DNA from 3 places in the Paenibacillus sp. EKM206P genome. Region 2 is predicted to be linked to each of the others. Evidence: predicted binding sites of a transcription regulator. Region 2 holds the regulator's gene; each other region holds the start of a gene.
The links. The regulator Rex, encoded in region 2, represses fermentation and respiration genes when NADH is low (regulators of the CRP and FNR family bind a similar motif). The targets are predictions, from matches to a motif close to TTGTGAAATATTTCACAA.

Region 1 (5,798 bases), on a different contig from region 2:
ACAATAACATGATTATCAAACCAAGAACACGTGGCTTTATCTGCACCACTGCTCATCCGGTGGGCTGTGCCCAACATGTTCAGGAGCAAATTGACTATGTACAGGCCCGTCCTGCTATCCAAGGCCCCCGTAATGTACTTGTAATCGGGGCATCTGCCGGATATGGATTGGCTTCTCGCATTACTGCCGCCTTCGGTGCGCGTGCCAATACAATTGGCGTGTATCGTCCTAGCAATGCTACGGCTACACGCACAGCATCGGCAGGCTGGTACAATTCTGCTGCATTTGAAAAAGCCGCTCAGGAAGCTGGGCTTAAATCCTTAAGCGTGACAGGAGATGCCTTCTCGGATGAGGTCAAAGCCAAAACGGTGGAAGCCATTCGCGAAGAACTGGGACAAGTCGATCTAGTGGTTTATAGTGTCGCTTCAGGTCGCCGTACAAATCCCCGCACAGGCGAAACGTTTAATTCCGTGCTTAAACCTATTGGTAAGCCTTACACAAACAAGACCGTTAACTTCCACACCGGGGAAGTCAGCAGCGTGACGCTCGAACCCGCAACAGAAGAAGAGGTACAAGGAACTGTAGAAGTTATGGGCGGTGAGGACTGGAAATTGTGGATTGACGCCTTGCGTGCTGGCGGCGTGCTCGCCGATACTGCAACGACCTTCTCTTTTTCGTACATCGGTTCAGATATTACACAAGCCATCTACAGAGAGGGCAGTATCGGAAGTGCAAAGGATCATCTGGAGGAGACAGCACGTCAGCTGAACGATCAGCTGAAAGTTACAGGCGGACGCGCCTTCGTCGCAGTCACCAAAGGACTCGTTACCCAATCAAGCTCCGCTATCCCTGTCGTTCCTCTGTATATTTCTGCTTTATATAAGGTAATGAAGGAAAAAGGGCTGCATGAAGGGTGCGTAGAACAGAGCTACCGCCTGTTTGCTGAGCGTCTGTACGCACCAGAAACTCCTGTAGATGAAGAAGGACGTATTCGCATTGATGATTGGGAACTGCGCGAAGACGTGCAGGCAGAGGTTGAGAAGATATGGGAGGCGCTGACGACCAACAATATCTACGAATTGTCAGATCTTGAAGGATATCGTCGCGAATTTTTCCAACTGTTCGGCTTTGAGTTCGAAGGTGTGGACTATGATGCTGATATTGATCCCATCATAAATATTCCTAACGTGCGCTAAGTCTTTTAGTGCTGTCCCTATGTTAGAAAAACAAAAAAAGCTGTTCTCCAGCAGAGAAACATTTCGTTCTGCATGGAGGACAGCTTTTGTTTTTAATTAAAAGGGACACTTATGTCCGCTTTGAACTGCAAATGATGCTATCATTGCAATTTTAAATTTCATTTGATATTGTACAGGTAGGCATAGCAAAATCCCTCTTCCTAACAAGAGGGTAAACACAGTTGGACAAGTCCTACCTTGACTGACCGTGATACTATTTGCTCAGCCCATCACACCCATATAAGGAGGTGCACAACATGGCAAAAGACGTTCTGTGTGAAGTCAACTCTTGTACGTACTGGGCCCAAGAGAATAAATGCAGCGCTAGCTCCATTTACATCGTAAGCAACAGACCAGAAGACACTCACAAGTCTGAAGAAACAGACTGCAAAACCTTCGAAGCCAAGTAAATCTTTGATTTCAAGCCTAGCTTTATAATGAAGGAGCCCATGCCCGGGTTCCTTCTTTCTTATGATATTCTAACAAGAATGATAATTATTATCAAGTCCTTTTTCGGTACAGAAAGGCGCTTTTCGCTTGTATACAATCATTTCTCTGCTACTTTATAAATCCACGCTGAAAAGGACACTGCTGTTCTCTCTAAAGACAAAAAAAAGAAGCGTCGCTCTGAACGATTCGCTTCTTGTGCTTGACCTTTTGTAATTGTTCCTGCTTGGTCGGCTTCATTCGTATGTGCTGTGAAATCTCGCCATAATGGTCATTTGTTTTGCGGCTCTGTGCCGCGCAATAGATTCCAGCGCGTTTTGCCTTGCTTAGCGCTTTTTGTGTTTGAGTACGTGCCATACGGCTTCACTCTCCTTCATTGGACTCCTTTTATCATAGCATCCAATAGTCAAATCGTGAATGGTTTGTCTGACTCAAGCATTCTTCAATTCATTAAATGTCTGAAAAAATATCCGGATCGCCACTGGAGGCCGCTACAATAAAAACAATAACTATAAAAATGATGATCAGTGTATAAATCAGTGTACCGATAATACTACATACCAGTCCAGCAATGGCCATACCTCTGCCTTGCTCGCCATGACGGTTAATTTCCTTCAGGGAAAGACTGGACAAAATAATACCCACAATTCCGATAATCAACCCGATATAGGGAATGACAACAGATAAAATCCCGAGCACCATCGAGGCAACAGCTTTACTATTGGTAGGTGGAACTACTGGGGGCGGGTTAAATGGGGCGTTATAATCGTTCGTCTCCTGAAAAGGATCGGAAGATCGAGGCTCCTTGTACAAATCACTCATCTGTTAAATTCAACTCCAATACGAAAAATAGCAATTATATAAGTTCTAGGGTACCACAATCTTACAAATCAGGACAGTACTTATTTCGAATTTTTAAATTAGAACGTTAAAAAGAAGAAACATAGCGATATTAGCACTTTTTGAGGTAACTGGGCATACAGTATTTTACCTGTTACAGATCAATTGTGCTCCATGAGAGCATCCTGCCAAGGAGGTCGGAGCTATGCTATATCGTGCAACATCCCACAGAAAGCGCTCGCCTCACAAACGTTTAAATGCAAACACACTTAGGATAATATCCACTGCCATGCTGCCATTTTACAAAGCTATAGCAACTCGCCGTGCGTTTGCAGTTCAATGGTCACGAGCTGTCGTTCAGGCGAATTTGGATCGGATGAAATCCCTTCTCTGCTCAGTAGCTCCATTTGCCGCCAAACAAGGCTTAGGCACGAATGGCATCGGCTACTTTATTTCCTTTTTAGCTCAGCCACCGATGCTCTATTATACGAATGGAACAACGATTCCACCGGGGACTGTGCAGTTTACATTTGAGCCGAGAGTTCATCGCGCCATCGCAAAAGCCGTTTTTCCGCTGTATCGCGAATTAGCACGTAATCCATGTTTTGCTTCTGCCTTAGCCAAAGCGATCAACAGACAAGACCAGCGTGCAGTTCATGTCATGATCCGTAGTTTGATTCCATCCTCTGCGCTGAAATCCGTACAAATTGAGGACGATGGCTTTGCATTGCTTTTTAAGTATTCCTTTAGTAAATACCCCTATCGCAATCTGCTCTTTCGAGAGTTCACTTAAAAAGGTTGCTACTAGCGTGCTTGCTTGAGTTCTCCAATGAGCTCTTTTCCCAGTTGTATGGCCATATCTGTCAGCACTCGGATTTCGTCCTTGGATGCATGGTCCAAATGTGTCCCGCAGCAAATGGCAAAATTGCCCGCAAACTCTTTTCGTAAGCGAACTGCAATTTCTTCGGTAATATAAAACTCCTTGTGATTTTGCAATTGCACAGTTTGAATCGGCTCGAGTCTGGCCCCTGCTGTAATCGTTCCCAAATGGGGCTGATCACCGCCAGAAATGAGTACAACGATATCTTCCCCCATAAAATAGGCATTCAGTACAAGACGGATACGGCCGCTTTCTTTTTGCAAATGAATCATAGGATCCTCTCCTGCTAAAAAATATTATTGTGAAACGATTCACTTTATAGAGTTCTACTCATTGTATCGCTTCTTGAACAGTTCGACAATTTAAAAATGGCCCACAGCAGCCTATAAACCGTAGCTTGCTGTGGGCCTTCATTGTTATTCTAAAACAAGCATTCCATTTCCTACTGGGTGTTAACGGATCGTGATCGTATGCACAGTCTTACCGCTTGCGCCGTCATTATCCGTCACCGTTAGCTCCACGGTATACGTTCCAGCTGTGGTGAATTTATGCTTCACCTTGGAACCGACCGCCGTATCACCATCCCCAAAATTCCAGCTGTAACTGACGATCTCACCGTCTACATCACGGGAAGCTTTGGCGTTAAATTGTACATTTTTGTTCTTCTTAGCGGATTCATTAGCCTGAATAATGGCTACTGGCTTCTCATTGGATGTAGGTGGATTCGGATCAGGGTTCTGTCCCCCACCATTGGTTACATACAATCTTCCCGGCGCCTCCGTCTCCACTTCATTTCCCGCTGCATCCCTTACCCGGATCACGATGACTCCGCCTTCCAGGTTCAGAGAAGATGAAGTGAAATAAGTACCTTCATAGTGGCCTGACGAAGTCTCATTTAATGGAATATCGTTGCGGCCCAAAGTGGACAGGTTGAAAGGCAGCTCCACATGGAAGGACGCCTCCAAACCGGATGCACTGTCAAAAGATACCCGTACTGACTGCCCTGGAGTAATACGCACATCCTCAGCAGGGTTAATGTTTTCAAGCTTCGGCAGAGCTGTATCGACATACACCGAGCGCGTAACGGTTGTTTCGTTTTCGGCAAGATCCTTGGCCGTCACCGTAATTTGATTTTCACCTTCGTTGATAAGCAATCGCTTGTTAAAGGTGCCGTCACTTCCAAATTCGGCTGGCTCGCCGTTAATCGTCAAATCGGTGAGGAATTCGTCATACACCGTACCGGTGACGCTCACGACACCCGCATTCGTACGGGCTCCTTCATCTGGCGAAGTCAGGATCAGACCCGGTTTAGTCTGGTCAAGTGTCACGACCACCGGTTCGGAACGATCCGTTATTTTGCCGTATACCGCTGCTTGGACACTTAGCGGATTAGCACCTGGTTGAAGATCAACCGACAAACTGAACTGGCGATCCTTCACCTTCGTTGTGCCAGCCAGCTCCTTACCGTTAAAGAGCTGAATATCGGCTCCTTCTGCCGGAGAAGTTCCTGTTACGGTAATCGTCTCTTCCTGCGTATAGGTAGCCTTCGTAGGAGTCGTAATCGTTGGAGCATTCACCGGATATCTGACGATAGCCCGGATCATGTAGTTACCCTCCTCCTCAGGTGATTGGCTCCATGTGCCGCTTACACCTTGCCAACTTCGAAGCGCATTGGGACTGCTTTCATCTGTAGCAAGACCCGGCGACTGTGTGCCTACAGCAGACTGTGTATATACGATGTAGAAGTCACCTTGAACCGTCACCGGCTCTGGGAGCTGTACCGTCGTCCATTGTGTCTCATCCCGTACGGCAGTCCCGTCGAATGGACCAGCCAACAATCGTCCAGGTGCTCCTGCGGCACCGGAGGCGTCATAGACAGAATATTGGAATGCCGTTCCTCCCGGATTCGGGAAGGCAGAGTTCCAGAACAAAAGCGATGCTCCTGTCACTTGAGTCACTTCCGACTCAGGTGTCATTCTGACTGCCCATGAATTGCCTGCCGCGTTAAAGGCTCTAGCATTTTCTCCTGTCCCGTCATCGTAAGCAATGCCTCCTTGGAACCCGATAAAAGGTTTCAACATGACATTCGCTTCCACACTACCGTTCGGAGGAGCAGTAACGGATACACTGTCGCTATAATAATTTTCGGCTGCAATGGACAACGTGTATGTTCCTTCCAGCACGTCCAGCGTAAATTCTCCAGCCTCATTCGTTTCTACCGGAGCAATGCGTGCATCCTCCACCACCAACACTTTCGCTTTTTGGATCGGTTCACCGGATTGCTTGTCGGTAATGACCCCGTGAATCGTACCGTGAGGTATGGCCTGAAGACTAAAGTTTGCTCTGATGACTTTGTTATTCTCAATCGTGACTGCTTTCGTTTGAGGAACGTAACC
Region 2 (5,798 bases):
AACCAGACCACCTGATTGCTTGGCCTTAATGATAGCGGCATTTTTCTCAGCCACCTGGTCTTGAGTAACATAGGAATAATACCAGAAAATGCTGACCAGGATCAGTATCACGGCCAAAATGGCGACCGCTATCCATTTTTTCTTATTTTTCAAACCCGTGCTTCCTCTCTAAGGGGATGTGACACCTGAATTAGCGCGACAGCAGCCCTTCAAAGGCGGCTTGTGCCTCATGTTTGATACGTTCCTCGTCCATAGTCAGGCATTCGCCGTTTTTCACAACCTGACGACCGTCTACCCACACATGAGCCACGTCCTTGGCGCTTGCAGAGTATACCGCATGGGAAATAAGATCTGTACGCGGCAAGAAATGTGCCTGATTCAGATCCAACGCGATAAAGTCAGCCTTGTTGCCTGCTGCCAACGCTCCTACTTCTTTTAAACCAATCGACTTTGCACCGTATTCCGTTGCCAGACGCAGCGCTTCACTTGCAGGAACTGCCGTAGGGTCACCGGATACACCCTTGTGAATAAGTGCTGCCAGACGCATTTCCTCGAACATATCCAGGTTATTATTGCTGGCAGGACCATCCGTTCCGAGAGAAACCGTAACCCCTGCACGCAGCAATTCAGGCACTCTTGCCACACCACTTGCCAGCTTCAAGTTGCTGCCAGGATTGTGGGAAACCGCTACACCACGTTCTGCCAGTAAAGCTATTTCTTCGTCGTTCAAATGAACGCCATGGGCAACAAGCGAAGGACGGGAGAAAAAGCCAAGCTTATCCAAGTGTGCAACCGGACGCAAACCGTAGTCGCGTACGTTTTGCTCTACTTCGGCGATCGTCTCAGACATGTGCGTATGCAGTGGCAAGTCCAGATCATGCGCAGCTTGTACGAATTTTTCAATAAACGCAGGTGGACATGTATATGGCGCGTGCGGAGACATCATCGTAGTAATACGCCCGTCTGCTTTACCGTGCCAGTTACGTGCAAAAGTCACGGCCTCTGCCAGCTTGATTCGCTGTTCTTCCTCCGAACATAGTCCAATTGCTCCACGCATCAGACTTGCACGAATACCTGACTCCTCAGCCACACGAGCCACTTCATCCATATGATCGTACATATCGAGGAAGGTTGTTGTTCCACCTTTCAGCATTTCCAGCACAGACAAGGACGTACCCCAGTACACGTCTGTAGATGTAAACTTGGCTTCCATAGGCCACATTTTTTCCTGAAGCCATACTTGAAGTGCCAAATCATCTCCATGCCCACGCAGTAGAGACATCGCCGCATGACCATGAGTATTGATCAGACCAGGTAAAAACAATAGCCCTTTACCATCGATCGCTTCCGTCTCTTCCTCACCCGCAGGCAAGGTTTCGCCAATATAAGTAATACGACTATCCTCCACAATCATAAAACCATGGACTACCCCTGCTTCTGGTCCATTTACTGCAAAAGATCCGTTTTTAATCATCCATTTATTCACTGTCATATTGTGCTTCTTCCTTTCCGTCCTCCAAATAATAAGCGAGGCTAAGCAAATCAGTTGTAAAGTCTGTGGCATGAATCCGAATGTTGGCTGGTGCCTTGAGAGTAGTCGGTGCAAAGTTCAGGATCGCTCCAATTCCGCTATCAATAAGCCTATCAGCCACGTGCTGTGCTTCAAAATCAGGTACGGTAATAATCCCGATTCGAATGTTTTTTTCTTTCACAGTCGCTTCCAGTTCATCCATCGGTTGCACGACCAATGTATTGATCTTGGTTCCTACCTTATCCGGAAACGCATCAAATACCGCCACAATCTTCATATTGTCTTTTAAATAAGCGTTATAATTCGAAAGGGCTTGCCCCAGATTACCCGCTCCGACCAAGACTACATTAATTTGTTGGTCGATTTTCAGGATATGGCGTATTTTCTCAATGAGATAAGAAACATCATAACCAATACCCTTCCGACCAAAATCTCCAAAATAAGCAAGATCTTTACGGATTTGGGCCGGGTTCAAATCTAGCCTCTGTCCCAACTCTTGTGAAGAGACCGTAGCCACCTCCCGTTTGTGAAGTGCATTCAGATAACGTAAATATACGGGTAACCTCCGTACGACAGCCTCTGAAATTTTATCTGATTTCATACTTGCTCCCCCTAATTGTAACGAACATACTTATGTCCGTCCGTTATGCCTCTGTCTCCGGGGCGGATTGGAGCCATTCGGCGATGCGGGGCACCATTTGCTCCGATGGCATATGCTCCATTTTTGGTCCCGGTAACGAGTACAAAAAGTGCTTTCCGTAATAGGATTCAATCACACGCGTATCATAAACGATAACGACCCCGTGGTCGTTCGCTGTACGTACCAACCGACCAAATCCCTGTTTGAAGCGAATGACCGCTTGAGGTACAGACAGCTTCATAAATGGATTCTTCTTCTGCTGCTGGAGCAGTTCGCTTTTTGCCTCCAGCAGCGGGTGATTCGGCGGTTGAAACGGCAAGCGAACAATGGCTAGACAAGTCAGAGCCTTCCCCGGAATATCGACGCCTTCCCAGAAACTGCTGGTCCCCAGCAATACAGAAGCTTTCGCTTCCTGAAACCGGCGGGTTAGCTTGCTGCGACTTCCACTGTCCACACCTTGTCCCAGCACAGTAATTTCGCTGGATGCTAAGGCCTCTTTGAGCGGCTCATACACTTGCCGGAGCATCCGATAGGACGTAAACAGAACGAGCATTCTCCCCTGCGTCGCCTGAGCAGTCGCTCCTAGAGAGCTAACGAGCATATCTACAAAATGTGCATCTCCTACACTGCCCTTCACACTTGGGAAATCCCGTGGAATAACCAGCAACACCTGATCCCTGTAATTAAAGGGTGACGGGAGCTGCGAAGTCATCAGCCGCTCTTGATCTGCGGCCTCCTGTAAGCCGAGCTGATCGATCATGTACTGAAACGACTTATCTACCGACAAGGTAGCAGAAGTCAGAATAATGCTTCTTTTTTTGTCAAAAAACATTTCTTTCAACTGGCGGCTCACATCGACGGGTACCGCATAAAATTGCAATGATTTACTACGGAATTGCCCGCTCGCCTCGAGCCAGTATACGGTTGTTTCATCATCGAGTCGGATAAAAAAGCGCAAATTTTCTCGAATCCCCGCCAAATCCTTGAGCAGACCCGTGATATCTGTAATAAGGCTATCCGCCGCATAATCGTCATGTTCTTCCTTGACGTCCAGCATCAGCTTGTCGCCCTTGCGCAAAATTTCGCTCATCGTTACATATAGCTGATTTTCCAAAGCTCCCGCCTGATCCCACTTTGCAGGCTTGGCCGAAGGTTTGAGACGGGAAGAAAACTGTCCTGTTTCACCCGGTGTCGCATCACTTCGCTCCGGCAACATGCCAAACAGCTTGTCGCTTAGCAGGTCCCAAGTTTCCTTCACCTCTAACACGAGCGGATACAGCTGGTCGATAGTTGAGGCCCAATCTGCCGACTTCTCGTGCCCCGATTTCGCCAACTGTTGACGAAGTGAAGGCAGTTGTCCATTCTTGCTGTCTTTGAACAGTCGCGTCAGTGTATGCACGAGTGTGAAATATTTCATATGCATACCTAGGTGTTTACCAGCTACTTCCTCCAGGTGATGGGCTTCATCTATCACCAGATGTTCATAGCTCGGCAATAACTGATGACTGGCTTTGACGTCTGTGAACAACTTAGAGTGATTCGTAATAACAACATCCGCTATTCCTGCTTCATGGCGTGCACGATGATAATAACATTTGCGGAACCATGGGCAAGAACGACCAAGACAGGACTCTGAATCACTCGCCACCGTTTCCCAGAAATCCCCTCCACGGTTGCTCAGATTCAGTTCTTCATCATCACCGGTTTCTGTTAGCGTCAACCAGACGATCATCTGAGCCGCTGTAATTAAATCTTCCTTCGGTGTAGCGAAGTCTCTTCTGTTTATTTTATGTTCAAACTTACGCAGACACAAATAATGTCCCCGACCCTTGAAAATAGCAGCCCGGAACGGAAACGGAATCACCTTGGTTAGCATCGGAATGTCGCGCTCGCGTAATTGCTCCTGCAGGTTGATCGTATGTGTACTCACCATAACGCGCTGTCCCTTTTTCACACTGTGATACAGCGATGGGAGCAAATAACCCAGAGACTTCCCTGTTCCTGTACCTGCTTCAATCAGCAGATGCTTGTCTTCACTCAGTGCCTGATTCACACCCTCAATCATCTGTATCTGCGCCTCGCGCTCCTCATATTGACTCAAGGATGAACGCAAATTGTCCCGCACATCATCCATGTACTCCTCAAAGGTAACACCTGACAGTGGATTCGGGTCATCTTCTCTACGCGGAGCAGCTAGCTCCGTCCAATCTTCCACTTTTAGCGCAAGCTGACGAAAAAACTGATATCCCTCCAAATCCTGAATAGGATCAAGCTCTTTCTCTTCACGCACCCCATCAAGAAACCATCCAAGGTCACTGTCTTCCTCTGCAAACAAATCACTAAGCCGCTGTATCGTTATCAGAGGTAATGCTTGAAGCTCACCCAGACACTTTAAAAATACCTCGGCCGTAGCCAATGCGTCGCTGTCTGCTTGGTGAGGGCGATCATGTGCCAGCCCGAACTCAGAAGACACAAAACCCAACTGATACGAAGATAGTGATGGAAACATAATTTTCAGAAAATCCATTGTATCCAAGATTCTTCCGCTAAATGGCAAGTATCCGCACCGATCCAGAGCGTTTTGCAAAAAATTAAAATCAAACGCCACATTATGACCGACCAGTACAACATCGTCCAGCATAGGCACAAGCTCCATCATCATTTCTTCAAGTGCAGGTGCATCCTTCACGTCATCGTCTGTAATTCCGGTCAATCCAGTGATAAAAGGTGGAATAGATCTGCCAGGGTTCACATAAGAGCCGTAAACACGGGAAATGCTGTTATCATGATCTATAATTGCAAGTCCGACTTGAATGATGTCATCCGCGGACTGGGTGCCTGTCGTTTCAAAATCCAATACCGCAAATTTCATTCGGGCTTAATCCTTTCTTATGACACTTACAAAAATAATAACTCCGTATATTAGCATAGCAGAAGATCGCGTGTTTGGAAATTAAGACAGCCAAAAAAGACGATGCATACGCCGCCTCAGGAGGTGGGCATGCATCGTCTTACTCGGTGTCTGACAACTACATCCAGGTCATTATGGAGCTGTCGTATCGAAGCTTTTCGGTACCGGACAAACAGGCTTCCATATTGTACAGCGGCTCGGGTAACGCAGGATCTAACTGATGTGCGAGAGCAAAACATTTTTGCGCCTCCTCTACGTCAGCCTGCTTTGCCAACAGACAGCCTAGCGCATTATAGATGACCGCTTTTAGTCCTGCCTGCTCAGTCAGGTCCAGCACCTTCTGAAAATGGTATACAGCTTCTGCTGGATCATCTAGTTGAAAATAGGCCATTCCCATATACATGCGACTCTGCCAACTGTTCGGAAAATGCTGTAGTACCTGCTCAAATTGTTGGATCGCCTCAGAGTACATAAGTAATCGATAATACCCTTGCCCCCGACTAAAAGCCGGCAGCTCTTTTTCAGGCAGCTCCGTGTCAGACATATCGGTCTCCGCGGAAAAGCCGGCCGCACGCAGGCACACCATTTTTTCCTCAAAGGCCAGCCACTCATCCATAATTCCGTCACTCATTCTCCGCAGCAGACTCCAGTGCTGTAGCAGCTCCTGCCTGCGGGAGCCCTGGGCTGATGGGTAATGCTTCACGATATCATCTAAC
Region 3 (5,798 bases), on a different contig from region 2:
CAGAATATGAATGGATGGGACTTCTTCCTTATATTTGGTAACTAAAGTACTAGCTGCTCGTCCCTTGCTTAAAAAGACCAAACAACTCGGGCGAATATCATTATCACGAAGCACAAAATCCATCAATTGCTGCATCGTCTGTTCTTTTGCCAAATCGGTGGAAACCACCATGACCTTTAGATGGTGACCAATAACGGGGCGATCCAAACGGAGAGAGAGTTGGCGGAAGATTTCAAGCAAAGAATCTCCTGTGCCAGTTATGTTGTTATAGTTTGGCTCTTGTCCCCCTCCTCCGCCTTGTTGGTTTGGGCTTCCAGATGATTTTTTGGGGACGATTTGTACGCTGGCCGTAATTTTATTTTTCTTGAAGTAACGGCTGCCTTTCTTCTCCAGATCCTGTTCCAATGGAGTGAGCTCCCCCTTATCCAGAGAAAGTCCTGTATATATGCTAAGTTCCTCTACTTCTTTGCTGCTCCAGCAGCCGACTTGAGTTATAAGCAGAATGAAGGCAAGCAGTAAAGATAGGATGGGCCGTCTACACATTTTGCTTCATTCCCTTCTTCCTGATCATGAACATGATGGAGAGAAATACCGGGATCAAAATAAATAATAGGATTCCCATGTATCCGATCGCATCGCCCAGGCTAAACACTTCCATCATACGAACAGGAGTCATTGTGGAGATAAAGATTAGCGGGATTAAACCGAAAACCGCATAACGATATTTAAAACCAAACACCTGTGAAACACCTAAGGATGCATTGAAGAAAAAACTGCAGGAATTACAAAACATTTGCATCATCCAGATCACTAGCAGTGGAAACTCTAGACGTTCAAAAAGAAATCCGGGGATTTCAAAACTGCGCATCAAATTAATGGTAGGCCAAGTACTTGTCACAGTGGAATCTACCGATAGCCCGCCGATCACCATAACTACGGTCAAAAAGTACAAAATTAAAGGGATACTGATCCCCACTACCATGGCCTTAAATGCTTTCTCGGGGTGCTGCATAAAAGCGACCAGTGTCATGACGACTTCACATCCACTGAAAACAAGGATAGTTGATTTCAGCCCCTTGATGACGGGTAAAACCCCTTCACTCAATACGGGACGAAGATGATCAATTTCAAAAATCCTTAAGCTAAAGAGAAAACAGAGAAGCAGAAAGAAAAGACTGATTGGAAGTACAATCTGGTACAGTCGCGCGATGGGATTAATGCCTCCAAAAACCAAATAACTCCCTACCCAGATAAATGGAATCACAATCGCCCAGATGGGTGTGCCTTCGAGCAGAAAAAACATGGTCACTTCAGCTAACACACGGATTTCAAAGCCGGCTATGATTATGAAATATATAATTAATAACACGCTTAAAAATCCTCCCGGAATCGTGCCCACGATTCTTCTGGAATATTGATATATGGTGTTTCCGGGGAACTGTTGACTTAATTTCACCATGAGCCAGACGACGAATATGACAATACCTCCACCGATGAGGACAGAAAGCCATGCATCTGGAGTCTGTACCTGTTCAGTTACACCCCTCGGCAGTGTCAAAATCCCTGCGCCCAATACGGTATTGGTCAGGAATACAGCCGCCTGCTTCGTTGTGATCTTATCATCAGAGCGTCTAAACACAGTAGCTCCTCCTTCGTCTTGGCATCATGATCTGCGCTTTTTTTGCTGCGTTTTCATCATAACAGGTCTTCGTTTCATCAGAGATATAGGAGCCCGGATGTACATATCCTTCCAATCGCTTGGTCGCATGGGGGAAAAGGGAGTTACATACGGTACGCCAAAGCTTTTCAACTTCGTCAGATGGATACAAATTAACAGAAAGAACAATATGGTTCCGAGCATACCCAGGATTGCTGCAAAGAACATGCCGACGAAACGCAAAAGACGCAAGGTAATGCCCGCACTGTATGTCGGTATCGAAAACGAAGAAATGGCAGTAACCGCAACCACAATCACCAGGAAGGGGCTAACGATGCCCGCATTTACAGCAGCGTCGCCGATGACCAAGCCTCCCACAATGCCCATCGCAGGACCAATGGGTTTGGGCAATCGGATGCCGGCTTCCCGCAGGATTTCGATCGAAATTTCCAGAATCATGACTTCAATGACGGAAGGAAAAGGGACGCCTTGACGGGTCTGAATGATGCTAATGACCAGCTTGGTCGGAATCAAACCGGGATGAAACGAAATAAAAGAGATATATAAAGCAGGGCCCATCAGCGCTATGAAAGCTCCAAAAAATCGCAGCAAACGTAAAAGTGAACCTGGAATCCAGCGTTCATAATAATCCTCGGGAGATTGAAGCAGCATACTGAAGGTCACCGGGACAATAAGTGCAAAGGGAGTCCCGTCCAGCAGAATGGCTATTCTTCCTTCCAGCAATGCATTAATGACACGGTCGGGTCGCTCTGTGTTGTGAACCTGCTGGAACGGACTTAAATAATTGTCTTCAATAAGTTGCTCCACATAACCGGATTCAGCCAAAAAATCCATGTCTATTTTTGATATTCTGCGGTTTACTTCTTCAAGGAGATCCGGATTCACAATATCCTTGATGTACGCGACAACAAGATCTTTTTTGATTCGGCTTCCCACTTGGAATTTCTTCATTTCCAGACTTTTATTTAAGCCCTGGCGTCGAAGCATCGAAGTATTTTCACTTAATACTTCCGTAAAACCGATTCTGGGACCCCGAAGTAATGCTTCAGAGGTTGGTTCATTGACGGAGCGAATGGCGCCATTAGGCGAGCCCACCAGTAGTGCTTCCTTCATTCCTTCAATTAATAAGGCGGTATGACCTAAAAGGATGAACTCGTGCAGTTCCTCCATACTGGTAACTTCACTAATTTGCGTAAGTGGCATCAAGCTATCTTTTATAAAAGAGTTACTTATACTTTCTGGCTGTTCCTGTGGGTCCTGCTGGCCCTCAAACATCAAGACCTCCAATACCTGAGTGCTCATAAGCTTTTCATCCTGCATGCCTTCTATGAAGACTAACACGGACCGAGCATGAAATTTTTTTACCATAAACTCGCGAAAATGCACATCACTATTTTCACCTATAGCCTCTTGGATCGACTTTAAATCGGAATCAAAATTTCCTGTAATTTTGGAGCTTGGTGCATGCTGCTGATCAGCGTGGCCTTCGTTTTGCTCGTCGGAAAGCGGACGATCAGAAGAATGTTTGGATTGTGCCCCCTTACTGCCAACAAAAGAATAAATCGAGGTGTTTATATAATAAATCCCTAAAGGAATAATCAACGCGAGGCCTGCTTGAAAGAGTGTACTCCAGCTGGGAATATAAGAAATTATTTTAGACCACAAGATGACCACCTCCAAACGATTCAATTCATTTCCCCTTAAGATACAAGTTGTCCCTAAAGTATTCCTTATAAAGCTTGTATTTACACATGAATTGGAAAGATTCACTCGATGACACTTCTATTCTTGTTTGGAGCTATCTTGAGTATTTATGATGTATGAGTTCCGGCTCTTACCTTTATCCCTTGAAACGGAATAGGGAAATCCCTAAATATTCTTAATTTGAACTACATTGTGATTCTGATCACATATAGCTCTATCTGCTGTATTAGAATAGAAGCATAAGCAATATTCATAGGAACGTAGGAGATGTCGTCGGATAGGGAGTATCGTCGAATGAATGGAGGAACCGGTATATGATAAACAGTAAACAGAAACTTGTGGTTATAGGGAACGGGATGGCTGGTATCAATACGGTCGAACAAATTTTAAAATTAACGGATAAGTATGAAATTACAGTCTTGGGAAATGAGCCGCATCCGAACTATAACAGGATCATGCTCTCTTATGTATTGGAAGGTAGTAAAACGATTGATGATATCATACTGAACGATTTGCAATGGTACGCGGATCAAGGGATTACTTTATATACAGGAAAAATGGTGAAAAGCATCGACGGTGAGAACAAGAAGATTCACACCGAAGACGGACTGGAAATTGATTATGATGTGGCTTTGGTGGCTACTGGCTCACAATCGTTTATTCTGCCTATTCCGGGTAAAGAATTACCGGGTGTCATTGGTTTCCGAGATATCGCCGATTGCTCGACAATGCTTGAGGCGGCAAAGACCTTTAAAAAGGCAGCTGTCATTGGTGGAGGTCTGTTAGGGCTGGAAGCAGCTAAAGGCTTGGTCAACCTGGGTATGGATGTTACGGTCGTTCATTTAATGGAGGATTTGATGGAACGTCAGCTGGACCGGGAAGCCTCTGCGATGCTAAAAGCAGAACTAGAACGCCAGGGAATCAAGTTTGCTATGCAAATGCAAACTTCGGAGGTGTACGGTCAAGATCGGGTACAAGGATTGCGGTTTTCAGACGGAAGCGAGCTGGAAGCGGATTTGGTCGTTATGGCGGTTGGGATCAAGCCTAATATTCAGGTAGCTGTGCAAAGTGGTATGGAAACGAACCGTGGTATTGTAGTCGATGATTTGATGAGAACCTCTGTGCCGGATGTATATGCTGTAGGGGAATGTGTTGAACACCGCGGAATCTGTTATGGTCTGGTAGCTCCGCTGTTTGAGCAGGGAAGTGTCATTGCCAAACATTTGGCAGGCGCGGAAACTGAAGGTTATATGGGATCGGTGGTTTCCACCAAGCTCAAAATTTCAGGGGTGGATGTTTTCTCAGCTGGCGAATTCATAACCAAGCCTGAACATACGGTGATTGTTGCAAAGGATGAGTGGAAGCGCACCTACAAAAAAGTGCTGCTTCGTGAAAATAAGATTGTTGGAACTGTACTGTTTGGCGATGTGAGCGAATCTGCTAGTCTTCAAAAATATGTGCGTCAGCAAACATTGATGACAGATGAAATATATGGACAGCTCATGGGTACTGGATGCAGCAATCACGGGTCGAAAACATCATCCGCTGAAACGATGGCCGATGATGAAATTGTGTGTGGCTGTAACGGTGTAACTAAAAAGGCCATTGTTGATGCAATTAATGAAAATGGACTGACTACAGTCGATGAAATTAAAGCATGTACCGGAGCAACGCGCTCCTGTGGAGGATGTAAGCCGGTCGTAGAGCAGATTCTACAATATGTTCTTGGAGACAGCTTCAAGACGTCAGCCAAACAAGGAATATGTGGCTGCACAACATTGAGCCGGGACGAGATTGTGGAAGCGATCAAAACCAAGGGGCTGACAACAACACGTGAAGTTATGAATGTACTAGGTTGGCATAATGATGAAGGTTGCTCCAAATGCCGGCCGGCGCTGAATTACTATCTGGGAATGATTAACCCGGATACCTATGAAAATGAGGGGGATTCCCGTTTTGTAAATGAGCGATTGCACGCAAACATTCAAAAGGATGGAACGTTTACAGTTGTTCCTAGAATGTACGGCGGTGTAACGACCCCAGAAGATTTGAAGAAGATAGCAGATGTTTCTCTTAAATACAACGTTAAGGTCGTTAAAGTAACAGGGGGACAGCGGCTTGATTTGATCGGTGTCCGTAAAGAGGATCTGCCTAAAGTATGGGAAGAACTCGATATGCCGTCGGGGTATGCCTACGCGAAGTCACTTCGTACGGTTAAAACCTGTGTTGGATCGCAATTTTGTCGGTTTGGCACACAGGACTCGATGGGAATGGGAGAAGTGTTGGAACGGAAATTCGAACGACTGGATTTCCCAGCAAAATTCAAATTAGCGGTTAATGGATGTCCACGCAACTGTGCGGAATCATGTACCAAAGATATCGGAATCGTAGGTAATGATGGGGGCTGGGAGATCTT

Region 1: lpdD (prenylated flavin chaperone LpdD) is a predicted target of Rex. The motif match lies at 3,702-3,719, and genes of this name have one in related genera.
Region 3: nirB (nitrite reductase large subunit NirB) is a predicted target of Rex. The motif match lies at 3,573-3,590, and genes of this name have one in related genera.

Annotation. Positions count from the first base shown of each region.
Region 1 covers NZ_JAAMNQ010000010.1:55,660-61,457, forward strand. Annotated here, with positions in the region: gene fabV (enoyl-ACP reductase FabV) at 9-1,196, shown strand; gene G9G53_RS18870 (DUF1540 domain-containing protein) at 1,493-1,645, shown strand; gene G9G53_RS18875 (hypothetical protein) at 1,836-2,039, opposite strand; gene G9G53_RS18880 (DUF4190 domain-containing protein) at 2,133-2,504, opposite strand; gene G9G53_RS18885 (hypothetical protein) at 2,728-3,315, shown strand; gene lpdD (prenylated flavin chaperone LpdD) at 3,327-3,674, opposite strand; gene G9G53_RS18895 (S8 family serine peptidase) at 3,855-5,798, opposite strand, start outside.
Region 2 covers NZ_JAAMNQ010000003.1:439,130-444,927, forward strand. Annotated here, with positions in the region: gene G9G53_RS08720 (cell wall elongation regulator TseB-like domain-containing protein) at 1-153, opposite strand, end outside; gene G9G53_RS08725 (amidohydrolase) at 191-1,492, opposite strand; gene G9G53_RS08730 (redox-sensing transcriptional repressor Rex) at 1,479-2,132, opposite strand; gene dinG (ATP-dependent DNA helicase DinG) at 2,176-5,043, opposite strand; gene G9G53_RS08740 (tetratricopeptide repeat protein) at 5,201-5,798, opposite strand, start outside.
Region 3 covers NZ_JAAMNQ010000005.1:288,741-294,538, forward strand. Annotated here, with positions in the region: gene G9G53_RS13535 (Ger(x)C family spore germination protein) at 1-543, opposite strand, end outside; gene G9G53_RS13540 (GerAB/ArcD/ProY family transporter) at 536-1,639, opposite strand; gene G9G53_RS13545 (spore germination protein) at 1,664-3,343, opposite strand; gene nirB (nitrite reductase large subunit NirB) at 3,697-5,798, shown strand, end outside.